Butyricimonas faecalis: one gene and its partner. The protein of the gene in region 1 binds, or shares a complex with, the protein of each later gene. Links are inferred from orthologs where the notes say so. Each region holds a gene or a part of one and is shown in the gene's direction. Other genes may lie near its edges. The genes, in order: dnaB and dnaG.

Region 1 (3,313 bases):
TTGGGAAATGCCTCTGCTGATGAATGTGCAAATTATTGTATCACCTTGTTTTCTGATTTGACCCGTAAAGTGACCATGCAGAATTTGTTCCACGATGGTGGATTTTCCAGTATGGGTATGAGCTACCGGGCAATGCACCAGTATAACAAGAGTTTTGAAAACGGCGAAACAAAATAATTTCGGATTTACGATGTATGATTTTAAATGTAGGTGTGGTGAAGAAAATCATAAATCGTAAGTCATAATTCGTAAATATATAGTAAAGATGTTCTTATTTTTTGATACGGAAACAACGGGACTTCCCCAGCGTTGGAATGCTCCCGTGACGAACGTTGATAATTGGCCCCGATTGGTGCAGCTTGCGTGGATTATGTGTGATGATAAGGGGAATATTATTGAGGAACGTAGCGATATTATTAAACCGGAAGGGTTTTCTATTCCGGTGGAGGCTTCCCGTGTACACGGGATTACCACGATAAAAGCCCAGGAGGAAGGGAAAGATTTATTATCAATCTTAGAGCTGTTTTCGGATAAGATTGATGCGGCCGATGCCTTGATCGGGCATAATATCAGTTTTGACGAATGTATCGTGGGCGCAGAATTCGAACGGAAACGGATGATGACTTCTTTGTTTCTGAAACCAAAATACTGTACGATGAAAATGTCCACGAATTATTGTAAATTGCCGGGTGGAAAACAGGGATTCAAGTCTCCGAAATTATCCGAGTTACATCAGATTTTGTTCGGGGAGGGATTCGAGAATGCACATGATGCCTTGGCAGACGTGCGGGCAACTGTTCGTTGTTTCTGGAAATTGAAAGAGCTAAAAGTAATTTAATATGGCGAAGAAACCGGAGTATAATTACAAATCATTGCAAACCGAGTACGGGAAAATGCCACCGCAGGCCGTGGATCTGGAGGAGGCCATTTTGGGATCTCTGATGTTGGAGAAAGATGCGTTTATTACCGTGAGTGACTTCTTGAAACCGGAATGTTTCTATAAGGAGGCACATCAAAAGATATACCGGGGAATTCAAAACCTTTCCTTGAATAACGAACCGGTGGATATTCTTACCGTAAGCGAGGAGATGAAGCGTTTGGGGGAATTGGAAGAGATCGGGGGATATTACTATTTGGCTCAACTGACCTCGAAAGTGGCTTCGGCGGCTCATATCGAGTTCCATGCCCGTATCGTGGTGCAGAAATATATCCAGCGGGAATTGATTCGGGTATGTACCGATATACAGAATAAAGCCTATGACGAGGCGACGGATGTGGCTGACTTGGTGGATATGGCCCAAAAGCAGGTTTTTGAGATTGCCGAAGGGAATATTAAGAAAGAGACGACGGCTATAAACGCCTTGATTGATGAAGCCATCAAGGGGATTGAGATTGCCGGAAAACGAGCGGATGGATTAAGTGGTGTTCCTTCTGGTTTCACGGCTTTGGATGAAGTGACTTCCGGTTGGCAGCCGTCCGATTTGGTGATTATTGCCGCCCGTCCTTCCATGGGTAAGACGGCTTTTGTGCTTTCCATGACTCGTAACATGGCGGTGAATCACAACCAGCCCGTTGCTTTGTTCTCGTTGGAGATGTCTTCGGTGCAGTTGGTGAATCGTCTGATTGCCAGCGAGACCGAATTGGGATCGGAGAAAATACGTAATGGAAAGTTGACCGAGGAAGAGTGGCAACAGTTACATTCGAAGATTAAGGCCTTGATCAAGGCTCCGATATACGTGGATGACACACCGGCTCTTTCTATTTTCGAATTGCGGGCCAAGTGTCGTCGTTTGCAACAAAGATATGGAATCAAAGTACTGATTATCGATTATTTGCAGTTGATGACTGCCGGGGCGGATATGCGAGGCAATCGGGAGCAGGAGGTAAGTATGATTTCGCGGCAGTTGAAGATTATTGCCAAGGAACTTAATATACCTGTGATCGCTTTGTCTCAGTTGAATCGTGGTGTTGAGCAACGTACAGGAGATGCAAAGAAACCGATGTTGTCGGACTTGCGTGAATCCGGAGCCATCGAGCAGGATGCCGATATGGTGCTTTTCATTCACCGTCCGGAACGTTACGGAATTATGGAGGACAGCATGGGAAACAGCTTGAAAGGGATTGCCGATATTATTATAGCCAAACATCGTAATGGTGCGGTAGGAGAGATTCAATTGCGATTCCGTAATGAGTTGGCACAATTCTGCGATTTGGAAGAGGTTTCTCCGTTTGCATCAGGAGGTGCTACCGTGAAAACGGTTACTTTCGGTTCTCGGATGAATGAGGATGCTGCCCCGCAAATGCCACAACTGGACACCGGTTTTCAGGAGGGAGGCAAGAGCTTTGAGAATCCGATGAATAGTAGTAAAGCTCCATTTTGATTTACGATTTACGATTTATGATTTACGATTTATGATTTCGGATTTACGATTGAGAAAAGTGTAATGATGGAATCTAAAATCTAAAATCCAAAATTTAAAATTTAAAATTATTTATGCGTGATAAATTACTGTTTTTGCTGAAATATTATCTCTTTTGGGTTGTATTTTCATGGGTGGCCAAGGTGGTATTCTTGATATATCAATACAAGGAAACGGCCACTCTTACCGGATATGATTATGTGATGATTTTTGCCAAAGGGTTCCGAATGGATCTTTCATTTGGGGGTTACGTGATCTTGTTGTCCTGTGTGTTAATGGCAATAGGAGTTTTTTTATCCGCAAAAATATTGAAACGTATTTTTTCTTGCCTAACGCTTTTGCTTTTAGTGATGTCAAGTCTGATTATTGTTGGAGATCTCGAGTTATTCAAGAATTGGGGATACCATATGGATGCCACTCCCTTGTTTTACTTGAAGACACCCGGTGAGGCAATGGCTTCAACTCCGACAGGGTTAATCGTATTGCTTTTATTACTCTATGCTGTTATGGTGGTTGTCTTTTATACGTTTTACCGTCGTTGGGTGGCCAAGACCTTTTACTCGGATAGGCGTGAGGCATTGTGGCATGGTATAATATATCTTATTTTAGGAGGCGTTGCGTTTATTCCCGTGAGGGGAGGTTTCAATGTGGCTCCGATGAACGTGAGTTTCGTGTTTTTCAACAACAAAAATATGTATGCGAATCAGGCTGCAATTAATCCGGTATGGAATTTCTTGTACGAGGTGATGCATATTAACAAGATAAAAGGAAATTATGCCTTTATGCCAGAGGAGAAGGCTCAGCAGTTGGTAGATAGCGTGTATATGGAAACGGGTGATTATCCTCGGGTATTGAAAACCGATAGACCTAACGTGGTAGTACTCCTATTGGAA
Region 2 (3,317 bases), 2.7 Mb from region 1 along the record:
GTTTTTTAAGCGTTCAAATTCTTTCAAACCTTTTTCTGTGGATATAGCGTAAATAAAATTGACAAAGATCGTTGAAATAATTACTGAAATCGGGTATTTAAGCTTACTGGTAATTTCAGGGTTTTTCAGAAAGTGCATTTGTTTGCCTAGCAGGTACAATTGTAATTCTTTGTCAATATCCTTTCGGAAAAGTTCTTGTTTTATACCGTTATCCAGTAATGCCACGAGAAACTTCTTCGTTGACTCCTCTTCTTGCTTGGCTACTCTTTCGTACACGGCCGGGTGGTATTTCTTTAAATCAAAATGATTGGCAGGTAATCGGCTACCCAAGTCACTCACCATGAAATCCCGAATTTCGCTCATGACCACGATCGGATTTTTCTTGGCGAGTTGATCAACATCCGTGTTTTTTATTTTTTCATCTCTTCTGTACAACATCACTTGTTCCACCACGTCGTCTTTATTGGCAAACTGTTGGTAAAGTGTTTTTTTGGAAATTTTCAAGTGATTCGCTATATCATCCATGGAGGTACTTCTCAATCCGAATCTCAAGAAAAGATCCGAAATAGCAGCTATAAGTTCCCTTTTTTGTTTTATGTTTTCTTCCATAGTTGACATTTTAGTATTTGCATTTGGAAACGAAATGTATTTAAAACGTTTCCTCGTGCAAAAGTATACAAATATCATTCCACTAATATGACTCGCGTGTTAAAGTATTGTTAAAACTCTTTTGGGTACACTTTTCAATGATTTTAATCTTATTACATCATTTTCAATTTTCAATTCTCACTTTTCAATTCCATTATCCTATCTTTGTGTCATGATTGATCAGGCAACTATACAGAAAATTTTTGATGCGGCGGATATATACGAAGTGGTGTCCGATTTCGTGAGTTTAAAAAAGCGAGGCGTGAACTATCTTGGCCTATGTCCGTTTCATAACGAGAAGACAGGTTCATTCACCGTTTCCCCGGCAAAGGGCATATACAAATGTTTCGGTTGTGGAAAAGGGGGGAATGCCGTGAATTTTATCATGGAACACGAGCAAATGTCTTACGTGGAAGCATTGAAATATCTGGCCGAAAAATACCATATCCCGATTGAGGAAAAGGAATTAACGGAGGAACAGAAGAAAGAGAAAACCGAGCGGGAGAGTATGCTGATCGTCTCTTCGTATGCCAATGAATATTTCCAGTATCAACTGTGGAACACGGATGAGGGACGTTCCGTGGGACTGGGTTATTTGCGCCAACGAGGTATCAGTGACGAGATGATTCGTAAATTCGGTTTGGGGTATAATCCGGAAGGTTGGGGGGCTTTTGCGAAAGCAGCTCAAGAGAAGGGCTACAAGAAAGAGTTTCTCGTGAAGACAGGATTAACCATCGAGAACGAGAAAGGACTTTTCGATCGATTCCGCGCCCGTGTGATGTTTCCTGTACTTGATCTGGCAGGGAAGGTGATCGCTTTCGGTGGGCGGACGATGACAGCCGATAAAAAGATTTCAAAATACTTGAATTCTCCGGAATCCGAGATCTATCATAAAAGTAAAACCCTGTACGGGATTTTCTTTGCCAAAAAATCGATCGTGCAACAGGATCGCTGTATCTTGGTGGAAGGCTACACGGATGTGATCTCTTTTCACGCGAAAGGAATTGAGAATGTAGTGGCCTCCTCGGGGACCTCTTTAACGATTGAACAAATCCGCTTGATTCGTCGTTTGACTCCGAACGTTACGATTATTTATGACGGGGATGCAGCCGGAATCAAGGCCTCTTTACGGGGAATCGACCTCGTCTTGGAAGAAGGATTGAACGTGAGAGTACTTTTACTGCCGGACGGGGAGGATCCGGATTCTTTTGCTCGAAGTCACACATCGCAAGACTTGGCGGACTTTATTGCGAATAACGAGACTGATTTTATAAATTTCAAGACTAAATTGTTATTGGGTGCGGCAGGTGATGATCCGGTTGAGCGGGCTCGCTTGATCACGGATATCGTGCGAAGTATCGCCAAGATCCCGGATAACATCGTGCGTTCAGTCTATGTGCGCGAAACGGCTCACCAGTTGGATGTCGAGGAACGGATTTTATATACCGAGATTGCCAAGGTTCGATTGAAAAACGAAGAACAACCTTCTAAAGTTCCTGCCACAACATCGAAACCGCAAATAACACCCCCGACACGAGGTGCAACTCCTTGTGACATCGAGGAGAGCGTGTTGATCCGTTACCTGCTTTTATTCGGGGATAACGAGTTGTACGAGGAGGAGCATAACGGGTATATGCGAAGCGTGAGTGTCGGGGAATTCATTATCCGGGAACTCGGGGAAGATGACTTGGAGTTACTAAATCCCGTGTTTCGTACAATGCAACAGGAATATCAGCGTCAGTATGAATCGCCGTCGTTCATCCCGGCCCGTTACTTTATTTCTTACCCGGATATAAAAGTTAGTACGATGGCAGCCAATATCTTGAGCGAACCTTACGAATTAAGTAAGATTTGGTACAAGATGGACAATTTTGTCGAGACTGAACAGATGAAACTTGCTGAACTTCTTCCTAAAATACTGGACAATTACAAGATGCGGAGAGTGGAAATGCTTTCTCGAGACATAGATAATCGCATCCTTGAATCGCAGAACAGTAAAGATCCTTCGCAAATCGTAGAACTCCTCAAGCGCAAAAATGCCATCAACGTCATTCGTCGTAAGTTAAACGAGAAATTGGGACGTACGGGAATCCATTGAATGATATTTCTCCCCATCTCCTCTCATACATCTTCGGGCTTACCGCACGTTGTGGTGTATAGTATATATCCTTCTTCGTAATCATTCCCGATGTACTCGATTCTGATAGACAAATCCTTTTTTAATGGTTGCCTGATTCGGCACACGTATTCCTTTATTCTCTTTCTTTTGCCAAGGGTGGCCCCCTTCCAAATTCCCAGCGTGAGATAATCCATGTTAGCAATTTGATTGTTTTTAGCGCATAGTAATTGTAGAAGGCGTGCTTCACTGGAACTTAGTAGGGTCACTTCTCCTTGGATGGTTATCGTGCGTGCAACAACATTAAATGTTGTGATGGAAGAAAGTTCATATATGTGTGGGGCATTTAAGCGTGTAACTATTTTTTGGCGAAGGGCTTTCAAATGGGCAATCAAAACATTTGGAGGACGGTCTTTAGAAATGAATCTATCCGCTCCGGCATCCAGTGCGGCAATTTCTCTTTCAGGTTCTCCGTGGGAGGTATAGATGATAATACATGTTAGCGGGTCTTTCTTTCGAATCAATCGGATAACTTCTATCCCGTCTTTTAGGG

The links.
Region 2: the proteins of dnaB (region 1) and dnaG are in contact, whole or in part, in a crystal structure (PDB 2R6A), measured with the Geobacillus stearothermophilus proteins. The link is inferred for Butyricimonas faecalis from one-to-one orthologs. Residues at the interface, in WP_033016901.1 of Geobacillus stearothermophilus: Ser13, Glu15, Ala16, Gln18, Glu91, Leu92, Asp94, Ala95, Val96, Pro97, Thr98, Ala99, Ala100, Asn101, Tyr104, Tyr105, Ile108; in WP_049624496.1 of Geobacillus stearothermophilus: Lys456, Leu457, Leu458, Pro459, Ala460, Asn463, Ala464, Leu467, Leu535, Leu536, Ile537, Ala538, Gln544, Glu545, Asp548, Tyr549, His552.

What each region holds. Positions count from the first base shown.
Region 1 is NZ_CP032819.1:616,974-620,286, reverse strand. Bases 129-3,110 are described here. They hold dnaB (replicative DNA helicase), read left to right. Parts: upstream 129-839; coding sequence 840-2,381; downstream 2,382-3,110. Other genes in these bases: D8S85_RS02565 (LTA synthase family protein), read left to right, coding at 2,495-3,110; D8S85_RS02575 (3'-5' exonuclease), read left to right, coding at 266-838; D8S85_RS02580 (enoyl-ACP reductase FabI), read left to right, coding at 129-177. Outside these bases: more of D8S85_RS02580, read left to right, coding at 1-128; more of D8S85_RS02565, read left to right, coding at 3,111-3,313. UniProt on the Escherichia coli protein: The main replicative DNA helicase, it participates in initiation and elongation during chromosome replication. Travels ahead of the DNA replisome, separating dsDNA into templates for DNA synthesis.
Region 2 is NZ_CP032819.1:3,302,805-3,306,121, forward strand. What follows is about bases 298-3,283. They hold dnaG (DNA primase), read left to right. Parts: upstream 298-820; coding sequence 821-2,746; downstream 2,747-3,283. Other genes in these bases: D8S85_RS14075 (TetR/AcrR family transcriptional regulator), read right to left, coding at 298-609; D8S85_RS14085 (response regulator transcription factor), read right to left, coding at 2,770-3,283. Also shown: more of D8S85_RS14075, read right to left, coding at 1-297; more of D8S85_RS14085, read right to left, coding at 3,284-3,317. UniProt on the Escherichia coli protein: RNA polymerase that catalyzes the synthesis of short RNA molecules used as primers for DNA polymerase during DNA replication.